DNA from 2 places in the Hydrogenophaga sp. LT287 genome. Region 2 is predicted to be linked to the other one. Evidence: predicted binding sites of a transcription regulator. Region 2 holds the regulator's gene; the other holds the start of a gene.
The links. Region 2 encodes HrcA, which represses chaperone genes, less so after heat shock. Its sites were predicted from a motif close to TTAGCACTCNNNNNNNNNGAGTGCTAA; they were not measured.

Region 1 (8,674 bases), on a different contig from region 2:
AGTTACAAAAAGAACGTGAAACCTTATTACACCCGATAATGGCGAAATGAACCAGCTAGACGCACTCAAACAACTCACCACCGTGGTCGCTGACACCGGTGATTTCAACCAGATCGCGGCGTTTTCGCCACGGGATGCGACCACCAACCCGTCGCTCATCCTGAAAGCGGTGCAGAAGCCCGAATACGCCCATCTGCTGCAAGACGCGGTGGCGAAATACGGCGCTCAGGGCGCGGACGAGGTGATGAACCGCCTGCTCGTGGCCTTTGGCTGTGAAATTTTGAAACACATCCCCGGCCGCGTCTCCACCGAAGTGGACGCGCGCCTGAGCTTCGACACCGAAGCCACCGTGACGCGCGCGCGCCGCATCATCGATCTTTATCAAGGCGAAGGCGTGCACGTGGACCGCGTGCTGATCAAGATTGCTTCCACCTGGGAAGGCATTCAGGCCGCAGCCCGACTGGAGCGCGACGGCATCCACACCAACCTCACGCTGCTGTTTTCTTTTGCCCAGGCCGTGGCCTGCGGCCAGGCCAAGGTGCAGCTGATTTCGCCGTTTGTGGGCCGTATTTACGACTGGTACAAAAGGAATGCCAGCGCCACCTGGGACGAGGCCGCCATGGCGGGCGCCAACGACCCGGGTGTGAAGTCGGTGCGCGCCATCTACAACTTCTACAAAAAACACGGTATCGCTACCGAGGTGATGGGCGCGAGCTTTCGCAACGTGGGCCAGATCACGGCCCTGGCCGGCTGCGACCTGCTGACCATCAGCCCCGACCTGTTGGCCCAGCTGGCCGCCAGCGACGCAGCCTTGCCCAAAGCGCTGGACGCCGAGGCCGCGAAGGCGATGGAGATTCCGTTTGTGCAGCACGACGAAGCGGGCTTCCGCTTCGCGATGAACGAAGACGCGATGGCCACCGAGAAGCTGGCTGAAGGCATCCGTGCGTTTGTGGCAGACACGATCAAGCTCGAAGGCATGATGAAGTAAGCAACGCTGACCCATAACGAAAAAACCCCCGCGAGGTGACTCGCGGGGGTTTTTTCTTGGGGTTTTGTCAGCCTGCAGTGATGCATTCCGACGCAGCATGAGGCGCCAGGCCAAGGCGCAAGGGCGTAGGCAGTGGCAGCGCCACGGCAAGCCCTTGCAACGCCGGCATGGCGTCTCAGGCAAGGAGCAATTACATGCCCATGCCGCCCATGTCGCCCATCCCACCCATGCCGCCACCGCCCATGGCTGGAGCGTCATCCTTGGGGGACTCGGCAACCATGCACTCGGTCGTCAGCATCAGGCTGGACACCGAAGCGGCGTTTTGCAGCGCGGTGCGGGTCACTTTCGTTGGGTCCAGAATGCCCATTTCGATCATGTCGCCGTAGGTGTCGTTGGCGGCGTTGAAGCCGTAGTTGCCCGAACCAGCCAGGATAGCGTTGACCACCACCGATGGCTCGCCACCAGCGTTGGCCACGATCTCGCGCAGAGGCGCTTCAATCGCTTTCAACACCAGCTTGATACCGGCGTCCTGGTCGGCGTTGTCACCTTTGATGGTGCCAGCGGCCTGACGGGCGCGCAGCAGGGCCACGCCACCACCGGCGACGATGCCTTCTTCCACTGCAGCGCGGGTGGCGTGCAGGGCGTCTTCCACGCGGGCTTTCTTTTCCTTCATCTCGACTTCGGTGGCAGCGCCAACCTTGATCACGGCCACACCGCCGGCCAGCTTGGCCACGCGCTCTTGCAGTTTCTCGCGGTCGTAGTCGGAGGTCGCTTCTTCGATCTGCACGCGCACTTGTTTCACGCGGGCTTCGATGTCAGCAGCAGCGCCGGCGCCGTCGATGATGATGGTGTTCTCTTTGCTGACTTCGATGCGCTTGGCCGAACCCAGATCGGCCAGCGTCACTTTTTCCAGCGTCATGCCGACTTCTTCGGCGATCACTTTGCCGCCGGTCAGGATGGCGATGTCTTCCAGCATGGCTTTGCGGCGGTCGCCGAAGCCAGGAGCCTTGACAGCCACAACCTTCAGGATGCCGCGGATGGTGTTGACCACCAGCGTCGCCAGGGCTTCGCCTTCGACGTCTTCGGCAATGATCAGCAGCGGACGGCCGGCCTTGGCCACTTGCTCCAGTGTGGGCAGCAGGTCACGGATGTTGGAAACCTTCTTGTCGTACAGCAGCACGAAAGGGTTGTCCAGCAGAGCGGCTTGCTTTTCTGGGTTGTTGATGAAGTAGGGCGACAGGTAGCCACGGTCAAACTGCATGCCTTCAACGACTTCCAGTTCGGATTCCAGTGATTTGCCGTCTTCCACGGTGATCACGCCTTCTTTGCCCACTTTGTCCATGGCATCGGCAATGATCTTGCCGATGGTTTCGTCTGCGTTGGCAGAGATGGAGCCGACCTGAGCGATTTCTTTGGACGTGGTGGTGGCCTTGGAAGCCTTCTTCAGCTCGATGATCAGGGCCGTCACAGCCTTGTCGATACCGCGCTTCAGGTCCATCGGGTTCATGCCGGCGGCCACGTACTTCATGCCTTCACGCACGATGGCCTGTGCCAGCACGGTGGCGGTGGTGGTGCCGTCGCCAGCGTTGTCCGAGGTCTTGGAAGCCACTTCCTTGACCATCTGGGCGCCCATGTTCTGCAGCTTGTCCTTAAGTTCGATCTCTTTAGCGACCGAAACACCGTCTTTCGTGACGGTAGGGGCGCCGAACGAGCGCTCCAGCACCACGTTGCGGCCTTTGGGGCCCAGGGTGACTTTGACGGCGTTGGCCAGGATGTTCACACCCTCGACCATGCGTGCGCGGGCTTCGCCGCCGAAAATGACGTCTTTTGCTGCCATGTTGATAACTCCTAGATAAATTGAACAGTTGGAGAGAGGGCGAACAAGCGCTTGGGCATTGTTCGCTCAGTCCCGCAAAATTACTTGGACTCGACGACGGCGAACAGGTCGTCTTCTTTCATCACCAGCAGTTCGTTGCCGTCGACCTTGACGGTCTGGCCGCTGTACTTGCCAAACAGAACGCGGTCACCGACCTTGACGTTCATGGCGGACAGTTCGCCTTTGTCGTTTTTCTTGCCGGGACCAACGGCCAGGATTTCGCCCTGGTCTGGCTTTTCAGCAGCGGCGTCGGGGATGACGATGCCCGAAGCGGTCTTGGTTTCGCTGTCAATACGCTTGACGATCACGCGATCGGCGAGAGGACGAAGGTTCATTGCATCTCCTGAGATAGAACGGTAAAAGGGGGGATTCAGACCGGCAGCGCCCGCTTTGAGAGCCAGCGACACCGTTGATCGACTTGGCACCGAGTGTTAGCACTCAATGTCAGCGAGTGCTAATGATAAGGGCGACCCCGCGGCTTTTCAAGACCAGGGGCTGGTTTTTTGCGCAATCCGAGGGGATTTGCGGAGCGCCACCCATCTTTCCCGTTGGTGCCACTCAGCCCATCCCTATATGCAAATGATCTAAAAGTATTTAGCTCCTCAGGCCGCGACCGCCATGATCCGCGGCCATGACGCTTCCCGAATCCACCCACGCCCTGGCCGTGGGCATCCTCCTCGTTCTCCTGTTCATCAGTTTTGTGCGCGAATGGGTCAAGCCCGACGTGGCGGTGCTGACCGCTGTGGCCTTGTTGCTGCTGACCGGCCTGCTCACGCCGGCCAAGGTGCTGGGCGTGTTCAGCAACAGTGCGCCCTTCACCATCGCCTGCCTGTTCATCATCAGCGGTGCACTCAGCCGCACCGGCTGTGTGGACTGGCTGGGCGAGCGCATCGCGCAGGCGGCGGGCCGCAGCGAGGGCCGCTTGCTGGTGGGTCTGCTGCTGGTGGGCTTGCTGGTGTCGCCCTTCATCAACAACACGCCGGTGGTGATGGTGATGATTCCGGTGGTGATCAGCCTGGCCACGCGCCTGTCGCTGAGCCCGTCGCGGCTGCTGATTCCGCTGTCTTACGCCACCATCTTGGGCGGTACGGTCACATTGGTGGGCACGTCCACCAACATCCTGGTGGACGGGGTGGCGCGCAGCATGGGGCTGGCGCCGTTCAGCATGTTCGAGATCACCGCGCCCGCGCTGGTGATCGCGTTGTTCGGTTGCACTTTCATGCTGCTGTTTGCGCGGCGCTGGCTGCCCGCGCGCGAGACGCTGACGCAGCAGTTCACCGGCCACACCGACCGCCTGTTCATGACCGAGCTGTTTGTGCCCGCCGGTTCGCGGCTGGACGGCCGCAGCCTGCAAGACGCCCGCCTGGCCAACGGCAGCGTGCAGGTGCTCAAGCTGTTCCGGGGCGAAGAAGAATGGAGCGCGCCCGCGCCTGAGACTCGCTTGCAGACCGGCGACCGCCTGGTGGTGCACTCACGCAGCAGCGCCATGGTGGACCTGCGCGGCAGTGATCTGATCGGCCTGCACGCGCCCGCGCCACAGGGCAGCGGCACTGATCTGGAAACCCTGCGCCAGCGGGATGTGGTGATCGTCGAGGCGCTGGTGGGGCAGACCTCGCGCTATGTGATGCGCCCCATCCGCGACCTGGACCTGGCCTCGCGCTACGGCATCCACCTGATCGCGGTGCACCGCAAGAACGCATCCATCGCCGATATTGGCGACGACTTCCAGCTGCAGTTTGGCGACGTGCTGCTGGTGGAGGGCGCACCGCGCCAGATCCAGCGCTTTTGCGACAACGGCGACCTGTTCGCCATCACCGAGCGCCAGCCCGCGCTGCAGCGGCGTGGCAAGGCGCCCGTCGCAGTGGGCACCATGGTGGGGGTGATGGCACTGGCGGCGTTTGACGTGATGCCCATCGAGGGGCTGGCGCTGATTGGCGCGGTGCTGGTGGTACTGACCGGCTGCCTCAAGCCCGAAGAGGCCTACAAGTCCATCGAGTGGCCGATCCTGATGCTGATCTACGGCATGCTGGCGGTGAGCGTGGCCATGCGCGATTCGGGCCTGTCGGCGCTGGCCGCGCAGTCGCTGGTGCAGTGGGGCGGCGGGCTCTCGCCATGGCTGGTGCTGTCGCTGGTGATCCTGGCCACGTCCATTGCCACCGAGTTCATCAGCAACAACGCGGTGGCGGTGCTGTTCACGCCGGTGGTGATCGGGGTGGCGCTGGAGCTGGGCGTGGACCCCCGGCCCTTTGTGGTTGGCATCATGTTTGCGGCCAGCTTCAGCTTTGCCACCCCCATCGGCTACCAAACCAACACCCTGGTCTACAGCGCCGGCAACTACCGATTCAGCGACTTCGCGCGCCTGGGCGTGCCCATGAACATGCTCACCTGGGCGGCGTCCAGCTTGCTGATTCCCCTGTTCTGGCCGTTTTATACAAGTTGAGGATGGCCCGGCTTCAGACGGATCAGGCACCGTTGTATGGCCAGTGGTGGAGTTTGGGTTGGGTTTTCCAGACAGCTGACCGCCTGCAGCCGGATGCTCAGTGCGGAAGCTCAATGCCGTTGGCTGAGACGGCGTGCACCTAGATTGCCCGTGCACTGAACAGCCCCCCGCCTCCGGCGGCAAAGACCGCGCATGCCGGGGGCTGATGTTGCTTAAGTCGTGTGGTTTTTGGGTTGGCGCAGCCACACCACCACCAGCGTCACAACGGTCAGTGGAATTACAAAACCGATCATCGTGGCAGAGAAGGCGGGCAGGGCAGCGTGCTGCTGAGCGGCCAGAAGCAGATAGGCTACGTAAGCCACGTAGTAGCCCAGAAACACGGCGCCTTCCCAGCGCGCAATTTCACGCCCGGTGACGAAAATGGGCAAGCAGGCCAGCGCAACGGCCAGCATGACCCAGATGTCAAAGTTGAGCATCGACGGTGCAATCGCCAAGCCGTCGCTGCCGGCCACCAGTCCGCTCAGGCCTACACAGCCAAGAATGTTGAACGTGTTGCTGCCAACGACGTTGCCCACAGCAATGTCGCGCTCACCCTTGATGGCTGCAGTCAACGAGGTGGCCACCTCCGGCATGGAGGTGCCTGCTGCCACGATGGTGAGGCCGATAACCACATCACTCACCCCAAAGGACTTCGCAAAAACCACGGATGAGCTCACCAGCCAGTCGGACCCGACGACCAGCAGCGCGAGCCCAACAACGATCAAGCCGAGTTGGCCGGCCCAGTGCGCATCCCACGCGCCCTGCTGGGCAGGACGCACTTCGGCATCGAATTCGGTCGCCTGTTGTGCGCTTTCTTTTCTCGACTGAATGACCAGAAACGCCGTGTAGGACACCATCAAGACCAGCAAGAGCAGGCCCTCCCAGACCTGAATATTGCCGTCAAGCGCCATCACGAGCAGCAGCAGGGAAGCCCCCAACATGATGGGAATTTCTTGCCGAATCAGCTGTACGTGGACCACCAGCGGCACGATCAGCGCGCTGATGCCGAGAATGAACAGCACGTTGAAGATGTTGCTGCCGACGACGTTGCCAATGGCGATATCGCCTTTACCCTCAAGCACAGCACCGGTCGACACAGCCATTTCTGGGGCGCTGGTGCCAAATGCCACGATGGTCAGCCCGACCACCAGTGGCGAGAGTCCAAACGAAAGCGCCAGCTTCGACGCTCCGCGAACGAGCGAGTTGGCACCGGCGACCAAGGCCACCAAGCCTGCTGCAAACCACAACGACTGTATCCAGAGCATATTGACCCACTTTTAGGCGGCCGAGGGGCCGCAGGTGAAACGTCGAGGAACCGCAAACAAAAAGAGCTAAACCCGTAATCATATGAGAAAAAATTTGTGGGTTAGAGGGAGTTAATTCAGCTTTTGGCTGATACTTCTTCCGGTGAAAGTGCGGGGTTTGAGATGAGGCATAGTTGACATGATTGCTGGCCAAACCGCGGTCCTGCCCGGCAAAAACGCACACATGGGCTGCGTCTTCATATGCCCGAGTCGGCGATTCGACCTGTGCTTTGGTGGTTCAGGGTCAAGCAAAAAACAACATGAAATCTTTGGATAGCCGTCCGGGTGGTCAGATGCGCGGGAAATCTTTGTCGCAGGTTCTGGCGGATCTGGCCCATCAGGGCAAGAGCGAGCGAATCTGCATCAAAGACCTGTTGGATGCCCTCGGGGATCGAGCCATCGGTGCGCTGATGTTTGTCTTTGCGGTCCCTGGCATCCTGCCAGTTCCACCCGGTGTGTCCACCATCCTGGGCACGCCGCTGATTTTTCTGTCGGTCCAGTTGATGCTAGATTTGCGCCCCTGGCTGCCGGCCATCATCAGCCAGCGCTCGCTGCTTCGTAGCGACTTCCAGGCGCTGATCCGCCGAATTCTTCCGTGGTTGGTCAGGGCGGAGCGCCTGTTGCGCCCTCGTTACGCGGTGCTTTCGACGCCGCCCATAGAGAACGTGATTGGGCTGCTGTGTCTGTTGTTGTCGGTCACGCTGGCGCTGCCCATTCCGCTGGGAAACACATTGCCTGCCTTGGCCATCGGTATTTTGGCTCTCGGTGTGCTGGAAAAAGACGGTCTCTGGGTTCTGGCTGGCTTCGTGGCTGCAGCGCTTGCCGCCACGGTGGTGTCTGGCGTGGTGTTCGCCATGCTCCAGGCGGCTGTCTTCCTTGTTGGTCAGTTGTTTCATTGATGCGCCCGGTTGTGTTCCATTTTTTTCGTGAGCGGTGGCGAGGCAAGACGCCGTTGCCGCGTTTGTTCTGGATCGACTTGCTCGCGACAGCGACCGTGTTGAACTTGCTCTTTGGATTTGTCTCACTGCTGATGCTGGCAAAACGGGTGGACTGGGCATGGGTGTTTGCTGTGCATGCGTTGGTCATCCCTTACAACGCGTTTTTGGTGGTGTCGATATGGCGCCATGCGAAAACACCACCTTGGATGAGGGCTGCATCCGCTGTCTGGTTGCTGGTGGCTTTTGCTATCTGAGTCCCGTCTCAGGGCTGTACCTGCGAGTGTTCAGGTGCTTTGTGGGTGGACATTGCGCTGGCCCAAAAAACATGTACGTCAAGGGTGGAAAATGAGCCGATATGTCTATTTCAACGTTTGACTCGACGTTCGAGCGGTTGGCGCTGTTGATCCCAGGTCATTGGGACAAGGTCATCGTCTCGGTGATCCTCATCGGCCTCGCGCTGCTTTTTTCTCAAATTTGGGCCCGGTATCTGGCCCGCGGGCAGATTTCTGCGCAGAAACGCAGGCTGCACCTGGTGTGGGCGCGCAACATTATTTGGTTCGCTGCCTTGCTCGCGATCATTTCGCTGTGGGCTTCCACGATCGCGGGTTTTGCGCTTTCGCTGGCCGCCGTGGCGGGTGCGCTGTTGATTGTGAGCAAAGAGTTGGTGATGTGCGTGCACGGCTACCTCTATGTCACCTTGGTTCAGCCGTTCAAGGTGGGTGATGTCATCGAATTTGGCGCCCTCAAGGGCCGGGTGATCGACATCGACATGTTCGCCACCACGCTGACCGAATTTGACGCGGCCGGCCAGGTGATCGGGAACGTGGCCGAGTTTCCCAACGGCTTGCTGCTCACCACGCCGCTCAGGAACATGTCGCCAACGGGCGCTTTCTCCCTGCATCACGTCCGGATCCCCGTTCCCGAGGCGTTCGTCCACGATCTTGACCGGATTGAAGCCGCGTCCATGGCCGCAGCCGAGCGCGTCACCAGCCCATGGCGCGACGAGGCCATTGCCCATTTCAGAAAGGTGTCTGAAGAGCAGTTCATTCATTTCCCCTCAGGCAAGAACAAGGTGTCCTGGGATTTTTC
Region 2 (8,674 bases):
GCATGGTGCCGTCGCCGCCCACCACCAGCGCCAAGTCACAGGTGTTGCCCATGGCCGGCACATCCAGTGCCGGGTACTGCAGCAAGCCGGTGTTCAGCGCCGTTTCCTGCTCAAGCGACACGTCGCAACCCTCGGCATGCAAAAAGTGGGCAATTTCGTCCACCGCGTTGCGCGAGCCCGGCGCGTGGTATTTGCCGATGATGACCACATGCGCAAAGCGCAGCGGCCGGCGCTCTCGGGGTGGTGCAGACCTGGTGTCGGATGGCAGACTCATCGGCAAATTACAACATAGCTTCTTTGTAGTGGTTTGCCCGGAAACCCTTGCTATGCGGCCGCCACGCGGGAGCAGACCCTCCTAAAATGAAACCATGTTAGATGACCGCGCCAAGCTGCTGCTCAAAGCCCTCGTTGAGCGATACATCGCCGACGGACAGCCCGTGGGTTCTCGCACGCTCGCCAAAGCCGCGGGGTTGGAGCTTTCTCCCGCCACCATTCGCAACGTGATGAGCGACCTGGAAGAGTTGGGCCTGATCACCAGCCCCCACACCTCGGCCGGGCGCATTCCCACGGCCCGGGGCTACCGCCTGTTTGTCGACACCATGCTCACGGTCAGGCGCGATGGGTTCGCCCCCATGAGCGACATGACGGGCCAAGGTTTTGACGCCGGCCAGCCGCAACGCGTCATCAGCCACGCCGCGCAAATGTTGTCCAGCCTGTCGCATTTTGTGGGCGTCGTCATGGCGCCGCGGCGCGCGTCCGTGTTTCGCCACATTGAATTTCTCAGCCTCTCCGAGCGCCGGGTGCTGGTCATCATCGTCTCGCCTGAAGGCGATGTGCAAAACCGCATCATCCACACCCAGGTCAACTTCACCCAGTCGCAATTGCTGGAGGCAGCCAACTTCCTCAACGCCCACTACTCGGGCCTTGCCATGGAAGCGGTGCGTGAACGGCTGAAGACCGAAGTGGACGCCCTGCGCGGTGAAATCGCCGACCTGATGAAAGCCGCCGTTGAAATCGGCGCAGAGGCCGATGCCGCACAAGAAGAAGTGGTGGTGTCTGGCGAGCGCAACCTGTTGTCTGTGAGCGAGTTTTCAAGCGACATGGGCAACCTGCGACGCATGTTCGATCTGTTCGAGCAAAAAACCCAACTCATCCGCCTGCTCGATGTGTCGGCCCAGGCAGACGGTGTTCGCATTTACATTGGCGGCGAAAGCCAGGTGGTACCGTTTGAAGACCTGTCTGTGGTCACGGCACCCTATGAAGTTGACGGCCAGGTGGTCGGCACACTCGGCGTCATAGGGCCGCAGCGCATGCCTTACGAACGCATGATCCAGATTGTGGACGTCACATCCAAGCTGGTGAGCAACGCGCTCAGCCACGGAAAGTAAGCGCGTCCGCAAGCCTCTACAATCGAGCGCTCTTGGGGCCGTTAGCTCAGTTGGTTAGAGCAGAGGACTCATAATCCTTTGGTCGACAGTTCAAGTCTGTCACGGCCTACCAAGATACTCCTCAGCCTTGTTGCAGAAAATTGGTCTGAAAACGCTGCTACAATACAAGGCTTCGCGGCTGTAGCTCAGTTGGATAGAGTACTTGGCTACGAACCAAGGGGTCGTGGGTTCAATTCCTGCCAGCCGCACCAAATAGACACCCCGGAAATCGCAAGGTTTCCGGGGTTTTCTGTTTCTGCCGCCCATCTGCTGAAGTCAAGTTGGACCGGCGGCAAGGTGTTTCCCCTGGGCTCAACGCCCTGCTGAACCACAACGATTTCGATGGCTGTGTCGCGCCATTGTTTGAGCCCCCACGCTGAGTCTCATGGCGGTGTACTGTCTGGTGATGTTGCCCGGGCGAGGATATTCGTCTTGCTGACGCCTTCAAAAAGGCTGTGTCCGCCGGAAAAAGAAAAAGCCCACTATTAATTTCATAGCGGGCTTTTCTTGTGTACGTTGGTGCCGGAGAGATGAATCGAACACCCGACCTTCTCATTACGAATGAGCTGCTCTACCGACTGAGCTACACCGGCAACGCCTTGGATTATAGCGTGCTGTGGTAGCTGGTGATCCGGTTGACTTCGTTCTTTGATCCCAAAACCACACTGACGCGCTCGTGCAGTTTGGTGGGCTGGATATCCAGGATGCGCTGGCGACCGTTGGTAGCTGCGCCGCCGGCTTGTTCCACCAGCCAGCTCATGGGGTTGGCTTCGTACATCAGGCGCAGCTTGCCGGCTTTTTCGGGTTCGCGCTTGTCCCAGGGGTACATGAAGACGCCGCCGCGGGTGAGGATGCGGTGCACGTCGGCCACCATGCTGGCCACCCAGCGCATGTTGAAGTCTTTGCCGCGTGGGCCTTCTTTGCCGGCCAGGCATTCGTCCACATAGCGCTTCACGGGTTCGTCCCAGTGGCGCATGTTGCTCATGTTGATGGCGAATTCTTTGGTGTCGGGCGGGATCTGGATGTGTTCTTTGGTGAGCACGAACGAGCCTTGTTCGCGATCGAGGGTAAACATGGCCACGCCGTCACCCACGGTGAGCACCAGGGTGGTTTGCGGGCCATAGACGCAGTAGCCGGCGGCTACTTGCTGGCTGCCGGGCTGCAAGAAGTCTTGCTCGTTGACGGGCTCAATGGTGGTGGGGTCTTCGTTGCCTTTTTTGAGCACCGAGAAGATGGTGCCAATGGACACGTTGACGTCGATGTTGGACGAGCCGTCGAGCGGGTCGAACATGAGCAGGTATTCGCCCTGGGGGAAGCGGTTGGGCACGACGTAGATGCCTTCCATTTCTTCGCTGGCCATGGCGGCGAGGTGGCCACCCCATTCGTTGGCTTCGATCAGCACTTCGTTGGCAATGATGTCGAGCTGCTTTTGCATCTCGCCTTGCACGTTTTCGGTGGTGGCCGCACCCAGGACGTCGCCCAGATCGCCTTTGTTGACGGCCTGGCTGATGTGTTTGCAGGCCCTTGCCACCACTTCAAGCAGCAGGCGCAGGTCGCCGGGGATGTGGCCGTCGACGCGTTGTTGTTCGACCAGGTAGCGGGTGAGTGAAATGCGTTTGGACATGGTTTTCAGGGGTCGTTGAAAGCGGTTTGCAGCGGTTGGCGATCTGTCAAAAAGGCTCAGTCGGCCAGCGAGCGCGTGACGACTTCGCGCACGTCGTTGCTCAGGTCGGGCTTGGCGGCAACGCGGGCAATGGCTTCGCGCGCGGCACTGCGGTAGGGCTCGGCGAGCTTTTTCCAGCGGTCGAGCGCACGCGCCAGGCGCGCGGCGACTTGCGGGTTGAAGCCGTCAAGCTCGATGACGCGCTCGCTCCAGAACACGTAACCCGCCGCATCGGCACGGTGAAAGCCGCCCGGGTTGGCGCTGCAGTAGCTGAAGATGACGCTGCGGGCGCGGTTGGGGTTGCGCAGGTTGAAGTCGGGGTGGGCGAGCAGTTGGCGCACGGCGGGCAACACGTTGCCACCCCGGTCAGGCGCGCCGGCTTGCAGGGCAAACCACTTGTCGATCACCAGCGCTTCGCTGCGGAACATGCTGTGGAAGCGGCTCAGCGCGTCGGGGGCCAGCGGCTGGCCGCTGACGACCAGGGCCGACAGGGCGTTGAAGCGGTCGGTCATGTTGCCGGCGTCTTTGAAACGCTGGTAGGCCTTGCCGGGCCACACGGGGTTGCCGTTGCTGCGTGCAGCCAGGCAGAGCATGGTGAGCGCCAGGCCTGCCAGCGCGCGGCGGCCGGTGCCCAGCGGGTCGGGGCGGTAGGCGCCGTTGTCTTTGTGGGTTTCAAACGCCCAGACCCAGTCGTCGTGCAGGGCATGCGCCAGCTGCTCGCGCATGGCTTCGCGCACGGCGTGGATGCGCTGGGGGTCGACCACGTCCAGTTGTTCGGCGATGTAGGTTTCGCTGGGCAGGGTGAGCACGAGTTCTTTGAACGCGGCGTCCAGCGCCGGGTGGCGCAGCACGGTGCGCATGGCGGCTAAGTAGGCTGCGTCCAGGGGGTCGTGCGGTAAAGCGCTTTGCGCGCGAATGGCGTGCAGGGCAAGGCGCAGAGCCAGGCGCTGGCCGGCTTCCCAGCGGTTGAAAGCGTCCGTATCAGAGGCCAGCAGGCCGAGCAATTGCGCGTCGGTGTAGTCCACGTCCAGCACCACCGGGGCCGAGAAGCCGCGCAGGATGGAGGGCACCGGCTCGCTGTCGACGTTCACAAAGGTGAAGCTCTCGCTGGCCTCGGTCAGCACAAAGGTACGGGTGCCAGCCTCGGGCTGGTTCCAGTGGGCCAGTTGCAGGGGCAGTTCGGTGCCGTTGGCGTCCAGCAGGCCCAAGGCCACAGGAATGACAAACGGCTGCTTGGCCGGCTGACCGGGCGAGGGGTCGCAGCGCTGCGTGAGCGTGAGCGTGTAGCTGCGCGCAGCGGCGTCAAAAACACCGTCGGCGCGCAGATGCGGCGTACCGGCCTGGCTGTACCAGCGCTTGAACTGCGGCAGCAGCCGCGCCAGGTCCGACTGCGGGTTGGCATCGGCCATGGCCTGGGCGAAGTCATCGCAGGTCACGGCCTGGCCGTCGTGGCGGGCAAAGTAGAGCGTCATGCCGGCGGCGAAGCCGGCGCGCCCCACCAGGGTCTGCATCATGCGCACAACCTCGGCACCTTTTTCGTAAATGGTGACGGTGTAGAAGTTGTTGATCTCGACGTAGCTGTCGGGCCGCACCGGGTGGGCCATGGGGCCTGCGTCTTCGGGGAACTGGGCGGTGCGCAGCACGCGCACGTCTTCAATGCGTTTGACCGCGCGCGCCGAAGGCTCGGCGCACAGGTCCATGCTGAATTCCTGGTCGCGGAAGACTGTGAGGCCTTCCTTGAGCGAGAGCTGGAACCAGTCGCGGCAGGTGATGCGGTTACCGGTCCAGTTGTGGAAGTATTCGTGGCCCACCACCGACTCGATGTTGGCGAAGTCGGTGTCGGTCGCGGTGGCGCTGTTGGCCAGCACGTACTTGGTGTTGAAGATGTTCAGGCCCTTGTTTTCCATGGCGCCCATGTTGAAGTCGGCCGTGGCGACGATCATGAAGCGTTCCAGGTCGAGTGGCAGGCCAAAGCGCGCTTCGTCCCACACCACGCTGGCGATCAGCGAGTTCATGGCGTGCTCGGTCTTGTCCATGTCGCCCGGGCGCACGTACACCTGCAACAGGTGGTTGGTGCCGCTGCGCGAGGTGATGCGCTGCTCGCGCGCCACCAGCTGGCCAGCCACCAGGGCAAACAGGTAGCAAGGCTTTTTGTGCGGATCGACCCACTTGGCGAAGTGGCGGCCGTCGGGCAGCGTGCCTTCTTCCACCAGGTTGCCGTTGGACAGCAGCACCGGGTAGCGCTTTTTGTCGGCGCGCAGCGTCACGGTGTAGCTGGCCATCACGTCGGGGCGGTCCAGGAAATACGTGATGCGGCGAAAGCCCTCGGCCTCGCACTGGGTGAAAAACGTGCCCTGGCTCACGTACAAGCCCATCAACTGCGTGTTCTTGTCGGGCGCGCAGGTGGTGAAAATTTCCAGGTCAAAGGGCGCATCGCCTTCGGGTAGGTTCTCCAGCACCAGCTGGTTGCCGTCCATCTTGAACGAGCAGCCAGCACCGTTGACCAGCACGCGTGCCAGGTTCAGTTCCTCGCCGTCCAGGCGCAGCGCTTGCGCCGCCACGGCGGGGTTGCGGCGCAGGCGCATTTTGTTCAGCACCCGGGTTTTGGCCGGGTCCAGGTCAAAACTCAGCTCGACGGTGTCGATCCAGTAGGCGGGGGCGGCGTAGTCTTCGCGGCGGACCACCGTGGTTGGGCCATTGGCCTCACGCAGAAGGGACATGGTGGGTCTCCAGGAAACGGGATGTGATCAGGGCGTGGTAGTCGGGAACGCGGGCCAGCACGTGGGGGCCGTCAAGTTCGTTGGCCGGGTGTGAACTGCAAATGGCCACGGCGCGCATGCCAGCGCGCCGCGCCGCTTCAATGCCCAGCGGGGCGTCTTCAAACACGATGCAGCGCTCGGGCGCCACACCCAGGCGCCGCGCCACTTCCAGGAAAATGGCGGGATCGGGTTTGCCGGGCAAGCCTTCGTCGCCACCCACCGTGGGCAGTGTTTGCTCCAGCGCCAGGTGCTGGTAGGCAAAGGCCTGGTTGTGGCGGTCGCCGGCGGTACCGACGCCGGCGGCCAGACCGCGCGCCTGGGCTTGCGCCAGAAAGGCTTTGAAGCCGGCGACTTCGCTGAACACTGGCGCAAACAGCTCGCGGTAGACCGCTTCTTTGTCGGCCACAAAGGCGGTGGCCTGATCTTCGGGCAGGTCTTGCCCAAACAGCTGGCGCATGCATTCCACACCCGTGCGCCCGGTGGTGCGGCGCATGAGCTCGGGCACGTCGATGTCCAGCCCCTGGCGGCGCGTGAACTCAACCCAGCTGCGCTGGTGCGAGGGCATGGAGTCGATCATGGTGCCGTCCATGTCGAAGATCAGGGCTTGAACCATTCAAACGCCTTGCTTCAGCGAGGCTTCAATGAAGGCGTCCAGGTCGCCATCCAGCACTTTTTGGGTGGCCGAAATTTCGACGTTGGTGCGCAGGTCTTTGATGCGGCTGTTGTCCAGCACGTAGCTGCGAATCTGATGGCCCCAACCCACATCGGTCTTGGTGTCTTCCAGCTTTTGCTGCTCTTCTTGCTGCTTGCGCAGTTCAAAGTCGTACAGCTTGGAGCGCAGGCGCTTCCAGGCAACGTCGCGGTTGCCGTGCTGGCTTCGTCCGTCCTGGCACTGCACCACGATACCGGTGGGAATGTGCGTCAGGCGCACGGCCGAGTCGGTCTTGTTGATGTGCTGACCGCCAGCGCCCGAGGCGCGGTAGGTGTCGGTGCGCACGTCGGCCGGGTTGATGTTGATCTCAATCGAATCATCAATTTCCGGGTAAACAAACACCGAAGCAAACGACGTGTGGCGCCCACCCGACGAGTCGAACGGGCTTTTGCGCACCAGGCGGTGCACACCGGTTTCGGTGCGCAGCAGGCCAAAGGCGTACTCGCCTTCGATCTTGATGGTGGCGCCCTTGATGCCGGCGGTGTCGCCGGCGGTTTCGTCTTCAATCGTGGTTTTGAAGCCCTTGCGCTCGGCGTAGCGCAGATATTGGCGCAGCAGCATGCTCGCCCAGTCGCAGGCTTCGGTGCCACCCGCGCCGGCCTGGATGTCCAGGAAGCAGTTCAGCGGATCGGCCGGGTTGCTGAACATGCGCCGGAATTCGAGCTTTTCCACCTCGGCGGCCACCTTGGCGGCTTCGCCTTCAATGGTGATCAGGCCGGCGTCGTCACCGTCGTCGTTCGACATCTCGAACAGCTCGGAGTTGTCGGCCAGTTCGCTGGTCAGGCGGTCCAGCACGAGCACCACGTCTTCGAGCGACTTTTTCTCGCGGCCCAGGTCCTGGGCGCGCTTGGGGTCGTTCCAGACCGTCGGGTCTTCAAGCGCCGATTCGACTTCTTTCAGTTTGGATGCTTTGGCATCGTAGTCAAAGATACCTCCGTAACTCGACCACGCGGGTGGTCAAGTCTTCGAGTTGGCTGCGGATGGCGTTGCTGCGTTCGGCTTCCATGGGGGATCCTTCGGTGTTGTGGTGTGCTGAAAAAAGGGGCGTCCGGCGCTGAGCCACCCGGTGCGGGTGGCGCGTGCTGCGCCGGGCCGAAACCGCGATTTTCTCACGTCTGGCCTGCGGTTGCGCCGAGCCTTGCCGGGCGTGCTGAAGGGGGTCGGTCCAGCCTGCCTGGGCCCATGCGCCTGGGCGGTTCAGGTCAGGTCAGCCCGGGCCAAAAAATGCTCGATGGTGTGGGCCAGCACCTGGGGCTGGTCGTGGTGCAGCATGTGGCCCGCGTCGTTCACCACCGCGTTGTCCAAGCGCGGTACGGCGCTCAGGCGCTCGTGGTGTTCGGCCAAGGTGAAGCAGCCTTTCCACCACTGGCTCAGGCTGTCGTCGCTGGCGGTCACCACGAGCACCGGTGCACTGATGCGCCGGTACATTTCCAGTACCTCGTCCACACGGTACAGGTAGGCGCTCACCACCTTATGGGCGGCATCACCCAAAATTTCCCACTGCCCCTGCGCGTTGGGGGCGGCCCATTGGCGGGCCAGCCAGTCGGCTTTGTCTTGCGCCAGGCGCGGGTTGGTTTTCATGAGCCGGCGGGCCACCGCGTCGGGCGAGTCGTAGGCTTTCAGCGCCTGTTCGCCCCGGTGCAGCGCTTTTACCTCGTCCATCCATTGGGCGTAGCGGCCCGGCGCCTGGGCGGGCTGGGTGGCCGGCATGCCAAAGCCTTCCAGGTTCACCAGCCGGCGGATGCGTTGTGGCCGTGCGCCGGCGTACACCATCACCACGTTGCCACCCATGCTGTGGCCCACCAGGTCCACCGGCTGGTCGGGGGTGTAGTGGTCCAGCAGGGCGTCCAGGTCGGCCAGGTAGTCGGGAAACCAGTAGCTGTCCGGTGCGGGGCCTGCTGCGCGGGTCAGGCCGAAACCCCGCCAGTCGGGCGCAATGATCCAGCGCTTGTGCGCCAGCGCGTCCACCATGAACTGCCAGGAAGCGGCCACGTCCATCCACCCATGCGCCAGCACCAACGGAGCGCGGGCCAAGTCGGGCTCGCCCCAGACGCGCACGTGGTAGCTGAGGTTGCGAATCGGGACAAACTCGCTGCGCGAGGCTTTCAGGGCT

Region 1: the regulator HrcA is predicted to act here: its motif matches at 3,296-3,322, upstream of AC0GNR_RS07015 (co-chaperone GroES).

Annotation. Positions count from the first base shown of each region.
Region 1 is NZ_JBVPZC010000006.1:40,351-49,024, forward strand. Features, by position in the region: gene tal (transaldolase) at 47-988, shown strand; gene groL (chaperonin GroEL) at 1,179-2,825, opposite strand; gene AC0GNR_RS07015 (co-chaperone GroES) at 2,906-3,199, opposite strand; gene AC0GNR_RS07020 (SLC13 family permease) at 3,496-5,304, shown strand; gene AC0GNR_RS07025 (calcium/sodium antiporter) at 5,517-6,608, opposite strand; gene AC0GNR_RS07030 (exopolysaccharide biosynthesis protein) at 6,908-7,546, shown strand; gene AC0GNR_RS07035 (hypothetical protein) at 7,558-7,839, shown strand; gene AC0GNR_RS07040 (mechanosensitive ion channel family protein) at 7,941-8,674, shown strand, end outside.
Region 2 is NZ_JBVPZC010000004.1:129,898-138,571, forward strand. Features, by position in the region: gene AC0GNR_RS05530 (NAD kinase) at 1-274, opposite strand, end outside; gene hrcA (heat-inducible transcriptional repressor HrcA) at 369-1,388, shown strand; tRNA gene AC0GNR_RS05540 (tRNA-Ile) at 1,424-1,500, shown strand; tRNA gene AC0GNR_RS05545 (tRNA-Arg) at 1,563-1,639, shown strand; tRNA gene AC0GNR_RS05550 (tRNA-Thr) at 1,945-2,020, opposite strand; gene AC0GNR_RS05555 (class 1 fructose-bisphosphatase) at 2,032-3,051, opposite strand; gene pepN (aminopeptidase N) at 3,108-5,810, opposite strand; gene AC0GNR_RS05565 (HAD family hydrolase) at 5,794-6,462, opposite strand; one part of gene prfB (peptide chain release factor 2) at 6,463-7,485, opposite strand; one part of gene prfB (peptide chain release factor 2) at 7,487-7,567, opposite strand; gene AC0GNR_RS05575 (alpha/beta fold hydrolase) at 7,759-8,674, opposite strand, start outside.